3 regions of the Desemzia sp. C1 genome follow, and region 3 is predicted to be linked to each of the others. Evidence: predicted binding sites of a transcription regulator. Region 3 holds the regulator's gene; each other region holds the start of a gene.
The links. The regulator HrcA, encoded in region 3, represses chaperone genes, less so after heat shock. The targets are predictions, from matches to a motif close to TTAGCACTCNNNNNNNNNGAGTGCTAA.
Positions count from the first base shown of each region.

Region 1 (3,286 bases), 900 kb from region 3:
AATATTGGTTTTACAGCTGGTATTATCGGTATGGCTTTTATTGCTGTTTTAAGAGCTTATGGTTTTAGTGTGGATGTAGTTAATTTGCTTTCTAGGGGCAATAACGTTCCTTTTTCTATCTTTTTATATAGTTTATTTTCGTTTATGTTTATCGTGGGATATTACTTTAATGGAATGAACTTTAAAGACTTCGGCACTTTCTTAGAGGAAGATGGGGTTGGCGGTCCTGATCTTTTAGAAAAATACGGTTTTGGATTATCTTTAATCAATATGGGTCTCTTAGGTCTCATCTCTACAAGCTTCTCACTAGCGGTAGGTGGAGAGTTAAATGGTCCCGTTATTGGCGGAATCTTCACAGTAGTCGGTTTTGGGGCTTTCGGAAAACACATCAAAAATGTTTTACCTATCTTTGCAGGTATTCTTTTCGTTGGTTTCTTTACTCCTATCGAACTGTACTCAACAACTTTCTTATTGACCGCATTATTCGGTACTACTTTAGCACCTGTAAGTGGACATTATGGAACCCTTGCTGGATTAATAGCCGGTGGCCTGCATATGGCTATGTCTGCAAATGTCACCTATTTGCACGCCGGAATGAATTTGTACAATAACGGATTCTCAGGAGGGTTTATCGCGGCTATTTTAGTTCCTTTATTAGAAGTGCTGCATTTTCATAAAAAAGAACGTCAAAATAAAAAAATCATCGAACCGCTTATTGATACTGAACATACGGAAGATTTAGATACTATTGATAAACCAACTATTGCAGACGACGATGAAAAAAAACGACCTCACATTTAAGAGAGGTCGTTCTCTTTCGTTACACGATTATTGGATTTCGATTTTTTTACCAGGTTCTTGCTTCATTTCTTTTTTAGGCAATTGAACTGTTAAAACTCCGTTATCGAATTTAGCAGTAATATTTGACTCATCTACATCCCTTAAAATGAATTGCCGTTTATAAGAGCGAACAGAACGCTCTCTTCGGATGTAGTTGCCTTCTTTATCCGTTTCGTCTTTGCCTTCTTCTCTATGAGATCCGATAGACAGTACGTTATCTTGATAGTCTAATTGAATATCTTCTTTAGTCAAACCAGGCATATCAGCTTCTAAAGTATACTCTGTATCCGTTTCTTTGATATCTACGTCAAATGAAGAAGCCGCTGAAAACAAATTGTCAAAAGAATCACCAAAAAAGTTCCGGTTGAGGTTCATAAAATCACGTCTAGATGGAAATAAACTATTCATAATAAACTCCCTCTTTCTTTTGATTTGATTCTTGTAGTACTCTTTCTTTACTACACTTACATTATAAAAAAATTTAGCATTCTAGTCAACAGAGTGCTAAAATTTTTTATAGGAAAACAACAATAATTTTATTGTTTTAAGAACGTTTTCATTTTTGCTATACTCTATTTATTAAAATAGGAGAGGTGAAAAATATGTCAAACAATGATTCAACACAAAATGAAAAAGCTCGGTCCGTATTAAAAGATATTTTAGAAGACACAGATGTCGTTATGCTGACCACGATTTCAGAAGATGGCAATATTGTCTCTCGTCCCATGCAAACTCAAGAGGTAGAATTTGATGAAGACTTATGGTTAGTTACTCGTAAAGATACGACTAAATACAAAGAGATTTCTGCCAATCCTAATGTCAATGTAACAGTCGTTGGAGATTCTTACGCTTCAATCAGTGGTAAAGCCGTATTTGTAGATGATATAGAACGTAAAAAAGAATTCTGGAACAAAATTTATGAAAAATGTTCGATGTCAGTTATGATGACCCAATGTTGATTTTAATCAAAGTCGAAGCAGATAAAGCTGAATATTGGGAAACGGGAAATACAACTAAATCTGTTGCCAACTTCTTTAAAAAAGCTGTTGGAAATAAAGATTCTGTCAAACCAGGAGAAAATTCGAACGAAACCGTTGACTTATAATCAACTAAAAAGACAAAAAGAAATGAATCGGGACAATGCTTCCGATTCATTTCTTTTTGCACTTTTTGTTCTATTGAACAGTCAATTCATATACGGAAATTTCTCTTTGTTCGTTCTTATCCGCAAGAGAGAAAGAAAGCTGATCGTCTTTATCTTCTGCAAAGTAGCGTAAGGTAAACACTTCTTCACCATCATTCACAAACAACTCGATTAAAGAGCTTTCCAAGAATAAGCGCATGTTTTTTAGTTCCTTTTTCAACTGAACGGCTCTTTTCTCACGCTCATTCGTCAACCAATTGATCCGACTGACTGTTACGGTTCTTGTTTCTTGGTCATAACTGATCTCCACATTATCTCGAATACCCATTGAGAATGCTTTTGGATCCTCTTTCCAATTGATTATGACTTCTTGTTGCAGCGAAGTAAGCTCTACAATCGAATCTTCAGCCTCTACTTTTTGCGGAGTACCTGTTCTCATTGCTGCCAATTCTTCCACAGGTTGTTGTTTCAATACTCCATTTTGGTAAGTTAGTTCTCTTGGGATAGTTAATGCATGTACCCATCCATCTTTTATTGTTGGAACAGCAGCTTCTACTTCCGGCTCCATTACTCCTACCCAACCAAAAGAAATGACACGATTTTTTTGATCGGTAAAACTTTGCGGCGCATAAAATTCAAACCCTCTATCTAATTCAACAAACTCTTCATTCTCAGAAACAAATTGACCAGTTGGTGTTAATTGACCAGTCAGATAACCCGTTTGGTAAATGTTTTGAAACTTGTTTCCTTCTGGCTCCAACCCTTGTGGAGAAAAGACAAACAAATCTTTTTCTTTAAATTGTAAGACGTCAGGACACTCCCACATATACCCTAATGGAAGTTTCTTTTCCAGCAATGAACCTTTAAACGTCCAGTCTAAAAGATCTTCAGAGGTATAAAGTATAGTATCTCCAGTCAGGTCTTCCCTTTGAGCTCCTAAAATCATGTACCACAGACCGTTCTCGCCTTGCCAGACTTTGGGGTCTCGAACATGTCTGGTGTACCCTTTAGGATGTTCAAATAGCGGACCTTCCTTTTCAAAATGGAATCCATCTTTTGAAACAGCCAGACATTGGTAGCTTTCTCGACTATCATTTACTCCTCGAACATTACCTGTATAAAATAGATACAAAGTATCATCTTTCGTTACCGCACTTCCGGAATAAACGCCGTCTTTATCGTACCAATCATTGGGTTCTAAAGCTGCTTTATGATACTCCCAGTGGACCAAATCTGTAGATGTCACATGGCCCCAACTTTTTGATTGGTGTACCGTGCCATGCTGATTCCACTGAAAGAATA
Region 1 is NZ_JAJIZP010000003.1:1,566,921-1,570,206, reverse strand. It holds gene LMF32_RS08045 (DUF1576 domain-containing protein) at 1-801, shown strand, start outside; gene LMF32_RS08040 (Hsp20/alpha crystallin family protein) at 829-1,248, opposite strand; partial or broken gene LMF32_RS13615 (pyridoxamine 5'-phosphate oxidase family protein) at 1,443-1,945, shown strand; gene LMF32_RS08030 (glycoside hydrolase family 32 protein) at 2,016-3,286, opposite strand, start outside.
Region 1: the regulator HrcA is predicted to act here: its motif matches at 1,322-1,348, upstream of LMF32_RS08040 (Hsp20/alpha crystallin family protein).

Region 2 (3,286 bases), 920 kb from region 3:
ATTCCAGCCTCAATCATGTTTACCCATTCATCTGTTGCAGCGTTGTATCCAACGCCTGGTTCAGCGGTTTTCATTTTTTCAACAATTACTGATCCTTCAAGACCAGCGTTTGCAGCGATTTGACGAATTGGTTCTTCTAAAGCACGCACCACGATTTTCACACCTGTAGCAACGTCTCCAGTAGCTTCGATTTCTGCTACTTTGCTTTGAACGTTGATGTATGCAGTACCACCACCTGCAATAATCCCTTCTTCAACAGCTGCACGAGCAGCATTCAAAGCATCTTCAATACGCAATTTACGCTCTTTCAACTCAGTTTCTGTAGCAGCACCCACACGGATTACTGCAACTCCACCAGCTAATTTAGCAATACGTTCTTGTAATTTTTCTTTGTCAAACTCTGAAGTTGTTTCTTCAGCTTGTGCTCTCAATAAAGCAACACGTTGACTGATTGTTTCAGTTGATCCAGCACCTTCAACAATAGTTGTCGTGTCTTTAGTGATAGCTACTTTGCTTGCGTGACCTAATTGGTCAACTGTAGTATCTTTTAGTTCAAATCCTAAATCTTCTGTAATCACTGTACCGCCAGTTAAGATAGCAATATCTTCTAACATAGCTTTACGACGATCTCCGAATCCAGGAGCTTTTACTGCAGCTACATTAAATGTACCGCGTAATTTGTTCAATACTAGAGTTGGCAATGCTTCGCCGTCTACATCTTCAGCAATAATCAACAATGGACGACCTTGTTGCAAGATTTGTTCCAATAATGGAAGAATATCTTGAATATTAGAGATTTTTTTGTCTGTGATCAAGATGTATGGATTTTCTAAGTTAGCTTCCATTTTATCATTGTCAGTTACCATGTATTGTGACAAGTAACCACGGTCAAATTGCATACCTTCAACGACATCTAATTCCGTTTCAATACCTTTAGATTCTTCAATAGTGATAACACCGTCGTTACCTACTTTTTCCATAGCATCTGCCAATAATTTTCCGATTTCTGCATCCCCAGAAGAAATGGCAGCAATTTGCGAAATCGATTCTTTTGTTTCTACTTTACGAGAATTCGCCAATAATTCTTTAACGGCTACTTTAGTTGCCAATTCAATACCCGTACGAATTCCTACTGGGTTAGCTCCAGCTGTAACGTTTTTTAATCCTTCACGAACGATTGCTTGTGTTAAAACAGTCGCTGTAGTAGTACCGTCACCTGCTGTATCGTTTGTTTTTGAAGCAACTTCAGAAACTAATTGCGCTCCCATGTTTTCGAAACGGTCTTCTAATTCGATTTCTTTAGCGATGGTTACTCCATCGTTTGTGATTAATGGTGAACCGTAAGATTTGTCTAAAACAACATTTCTTCCTTTAGGTCCAAGTGTTACTTTAACAGTATCTGCTAACTTATCTACCCCACGCAACAATGCTGCGCGTGCGTCTTCAGAAAATTTAATATCTTTAGCCATTATTCCTTCACCTCATCAGATTGATTTTTTTGTCGTGTAAATGTCTTTATGATTAGTCTACGATTGCGATAATATCGCTCTCTTTGATCACTAAATACTCTGTACCATCATATTTTACTTCTGAGCCAGCGTATTTTTCGAAAAACACTGTATCTCCAACAGCTACAGAAAGCTCAGCTTTTGTTCCGTTATCCAGTACTCGGCCAGCTCCAACAGCTACAACTGTTCCTGTTTGTGGTTTTTCTTTTGCTGTTCCAGCTAAAACGATTCCACTAGCTGTTGTTTCTTCCTCTTGTTTTACTTCAATGATGACACGATCTCCTAAAGGTCTTAACACGTAAATCCCTCCAATTGTAGTTTCGATTGTTTAGCACTCTATCTCAAAGAGTGCTAACTCACTTCTTCATCATATCAAACTCTTTAAATTTTGCAAGTATTTTTTCTTTTGAAATTGTATTTCTGCCAGAAAACACACTATTCCTTCAAAAGGAGTCAAAAAGTCCTTTAGAGTCATTATTCTTATGTTATACTATTTATTGATCAACTTTTATTCGTTAAAAGAAAACAGCACACTTATGCAGCAGAAATAAGAGATAATATATTTTATAATACCTTACATCTCCACTCTTCTGTAAATAACTCGGTTAAAGAAGGTTTTTATATTATGAATAATTTAGTGAAATCACCTTATGTCAAAATCATTCTTATTTACGTTTTAGCACAGTTTTTCCCAGTATTTTTACTATTCTTCGTTCCAGAGAACGCCATTTTTGATGCTGCTATCTACAGCCAAATCATCGCCTTTGTCGTTGGATCGATATGGATGTTTATTGTCAATCATCGATCAACATTCAATAACAGCTTAGAGAATACTCCCCCTGTTCCCAAAAAGAACATTATTTTATGGGGAATTGCAGGAATGTTTTTAGCTTATATTGGGCAATACTTAGCAATTTTCATTGAGACTTTCCTGCTGAACATTCCTATTGGTTCTCAAAATACTGCTGGATTAGTCGATATCGTTAATAATTATCCTTTATTCTTGCTTTTAATAGCGATTTTCGGTCCTATTATGGAAGAATTCGTTTTTCGTAAAGTGATCTTCGGTTACTTATTTGATATAACTGGAGGAATTGGAGCAGCCGTTATTAGTTCGCTGATTTTTGCTTTCATTCACTTTGACGGTCATTACTTGCTTTATTCTGTAATGGGATTTGTTTTTTGTTATCTATACTGGAAAACAAAGTCGATTGCTGCGCCAATCATTGCACATGCTTTAATGAACGCTACCGTTACAGTAGCCAACTTGTTACTCTATTAGGGTATTTTTAGAAAGGAATTTTTGATTTTAATGAAAAAAAGTGATTTTATGTTCCAGATACTATTCAACTACATCCTCGCTGTTGTCTTCACTTGGTTCGCAGTTGATTATGTTGGGGAATTCGGATGGGGATTCTTCTCCATAATATTTGTTTTGTTTGCTACACGAGATTTTGTACGTGCAACTCGCATCTTGCAAATTTATTTGAAATTAAAAAAAGGCAACAAACCTTAATTGAACTGCTCCCTGTCAAGTAGACAGGTAAATAAACAAAATATTTGTGCCATGTATGATACTTTTCATCCATGGCTTTTTTTATGCCGGAATGCTTAAGCCCATTTTTAACGTCACCCGTTGGGTGTTATAAAACCCAATATATTGTTTAATATCATTCTCTAATTCTTCAAAGCTCACATAAGTGTTCAGCCGATACATTTCTTCTTTAATAATTCCCCAAAAGTTCTCCATTGGACCGTTATCAATGCATTTCCCCACA
Region 2 is NZ_JAJIZP010000003.1:1,554,816-1,558,101, reverse strand. It holds gene groL (chaperonin GroEL) at 1-1,469, opposite strand, end outside; gene groES (co-chaperone GroES) at 1,522-1,806, opposite strand; gene LMF32_RS07970 (type II CAAX endopeptidase family protein) at 2,134-2,790, shown strand; gene LMF32_RS07965 (YdiK family protein) at 2,821-3,024, shown strand; partial or broken gene LMF32_RS07960 (IS3 family transposase) at 3,106-3,286, opposite strand, start outside.
Region 2: the regulator HrcA is predicted to act here: its motif matches at 1,837-1,863, upstream of groES (co-chaperone GroES).

Region 3 (3,286 bases):
CTCCAGCAGTGATAAATGGCAAGCTGATTTGAGTTGAAGTAACACCTGACAAGTCTTTTTTAGCTTTTTCAGCAGCATCTTTCAAACGTTGTACAGCCATTTTGTCTTTAGACAAGTCAATGCCGTTTTCTTTTTTGAATTCAGCTACCAAGTAGTCGATGATTTTGTTGTCAAAGTCATCTCCACCAAGTTCGTTGTCTCCAGATGTAGATAATACGTCAAATACTCCGTCTCCTAATTCAAGGATAGAAACGTCAAACGTACCACCACCAAGGTCAAATACTAAAACTTTTTCTTCTTTATCTGTTTTGTCTAAACCATATGCTAATGCAGCAGCAGTTGGCTCGTTAACGATACGTTCTACTTCTAGACCAGCGATTTTACCAGCGTCTTTAGTTGCTTGACGTTGTGCATCGTTGAAGTAAGCCGGTACAGTAACAACAGCTTTAGTCACTTCTTCGCCTAGATAAGCTTCAGCATATCCTTTGATGTATTGTAGAATATTTGCTGAAATTTCTTGCGGAGTGTATTTTTTGCCTTCAACTTCTACTGTATAATCTTCACCCATATGACGTTTGATAGAAGCAATTGTATTTGGGTTCGTAATAGCTTGGCGTTTAGCAACTTCCCCTACTTGGATTTCACCATTTTTGAAAGCTACAACAGAAGGAGTTGTACGGTTACCTTCTGGGTTAGGAATGATTTTTGCTTCTCCACCTTCTAATACTGCTACAGCAGAGTTAGTTGTTCCTAAATCAATACCAATAATTTTTGCCATATATAATCCCTCATTCTTTAAAGTTTTAGTTTCATTATTTTATGCATTACGCTGTTTTTATTGTGCTACTACAACCATTGCAGGACGCAATACGCGTTCATGCAGAGTATATCCTTTTTGGTGAACAGTCACAACAGTTCCAGCTTCTTGACCGTCTTCCACTTCAACAGTTTGAACTGCTTGATGGTAATTAGGGTCAAAAGGCTCATTCAATGGATCTACCACTTGGATATCTTCGTTTTGTAAAGCTTGTTTGAAACTCTCATAAACCATTTCAATCCCTTTTTTGAAGGTTTGGTTTTCTTCTGTCGTTTCAATAGCTAGTGCACGTTCCAGATTGTCTAAAACGTTGATCAATTCTTTCGCTAATGATTGAGAACGGTATTTAGCATCCGTTTCTCTTTCTTTGCGATTTCTTTTTTGGATGTTGGCTAATTCAGCTTGCAAACGAAGATAAGCATCTTCTTTTTCTTCCAGCTGAGCTTTTAAAGCTGCCACTTCATCAGTTGCTGCATCCTCTGTGTGTACTTCTTCTACAGTTTCTTCAACCGCAGTTTCCGTTTCTTCAGTTGATGTCACATCTGCTGATTCTTGTTCCTCTAAATGAGAATCTTTCTTTTCCACAATACAAAACTCCTTTTAATAGTCATCCATCGAATGGTGATGATCTATTATTTTTTTTGATAATTCATTCCTGAAAACATCCATAAGCCCAATCATTTTGGAATACGGCATATTCGTAGGACCTAAAATCGCAATGGTTCCAGTTCCCAACTCTTCTACATCATACGTAGCAGAGATCAAACTGAAATTTGCCAAGAATTCGATATTCAATTCGTTGCCGATCCGAACCTCGATGTCTTGTTTTTGCTGCCCCAAGAGTGAAGCTAAGTCTTGGTTGCCTTCCATAAATGAATAAATGGATTTGAATTGGTGGATGTCCATATTGTCTGAATAATCCAACATATTCATTTTTCCGCCAATGTGCATTCGTTCTCTGACAGCTTTCACGAATAGCCCATTGATGAGTTCCATCATCCCTTCAGCAGTCCGCATATACTTATGAATCAATAAAGGCACATCTTCTTGAAGCATTTTGAATACTTCTACCAAAGAATGTCCAATCAATTGATCATTGAACAAAGCTACGATTTTTTCCAAATTATTCAAATCAAAACCTTTTGGTACGGTGAAAATTTGTTCTTCGATATGACCTTTATCTGTTACTAGTATGGCCATAACTCTTCGTTCGTTTAATGGAATTAAACGGAACCCGGTCAATTTGCTTTCCTTGATCTCAGGTCCTAAGGATATAGCTGTATAACTAGTCAAATTAGATAATACTTCGGCTGATTTCACCACAATTTCATCAATTTGGAAAAATGGATTATCAAAAGCTTTCTGTATTGTTTCCACTTTATCGTGATCAACTGTTGTAGGGTGTAACAAGTAATCCACATAAAAACGATAGCCTTTTTTAGACGGTACTCTGCCTGATGACGAATGCGTTTTTTGAAGATAACCCATTTCTTCTAAACGTACCATTTCATTCCGGACGGTTGCTGAACTCGCGTCAATATCCGTTTCATCTAATAACGTTTTAGATCCTACTGGATGACCATATTTCGTAAATAAGATTACGATTGATTTGAGGATCAAAATTTGCCTTTCCGTTAACATAAAGCCTCACCTCTTTTTTTAGCACTTTAAACAAATGAGTGCTAACACAATTAATAATTTACCAAAGATTAAAAAATTTGTCAATGTATATAGCGGAATTTTCTGACTATTTTTGACTATTTTCTTTTCCTTGCTGTATCAACAAAAACAAACCTTTACCATCGCTTAATCGGATGATAAAGGTTTGTTTTTTTCACAGTGTTGCTTATTTCAATTCAGCAAAATATTGACGTGCATCGACTTCGTCTTGATCCAACTGTTCAATAAGAGCTTCGATATTCGAGAATTTCATTTCTTCTCTAAGATACTTATGCCATTCTACGGCCACAGTTTCACCATAAATATCGCGGTTAAAATCAAAGATATTTACTTCTACAGACAATTGACGATCTGCTTCGAAAGTAATGTTATACCCAATAGACGCCATACCTTCGTACCATTCCTCGCCCACTTTTATTCTTACAGCGTAAACACCCACTTTAGGCAATCGGATATTCGGTTTTACATCGATATTAGCTGTAGGATAGCCTAACGTTCTTCCGCGTGCGTCTCCATGAATAACGATACCTGGAGTTTGGTACACATAGCCCAACATATCGTTTGCTTCCATGATTTCTCCATCGCTTAGTGCTTGACGGATGCGAGTCGAACTGATTTTTTCGCCTTCACCAGTCACTTTTCCAACTTCGATCACTTCGAAGCGATCTTTTGCATAACCTGGCAAATGCTCCATCGAAGCCACTTCTTTTTTGCCGTAAGTGTAGTCAAATCCAGCAACCACTGCGACCGCGTTCAACCCGACAATATATTGATCGACAAATTCTTGAG
Region 3 is NZ_JAJIZP010000003.1:2,470,518-2,473,803, forward strand. It holds gene dnaK (molecular chaperone DnaK) at 1-778, opposite strand, end outside; gene grpE (nucleotide exchange factor GrpE) at 836-1,402, opposite strand; gene hrcA (heat-inducible transcriptional repressor HrcA) at 1,418-2,458, opposite strand; gene ribF (riboflavin biosynthesis protein RibF) at 2,664-3,286, opposite strand, start outside.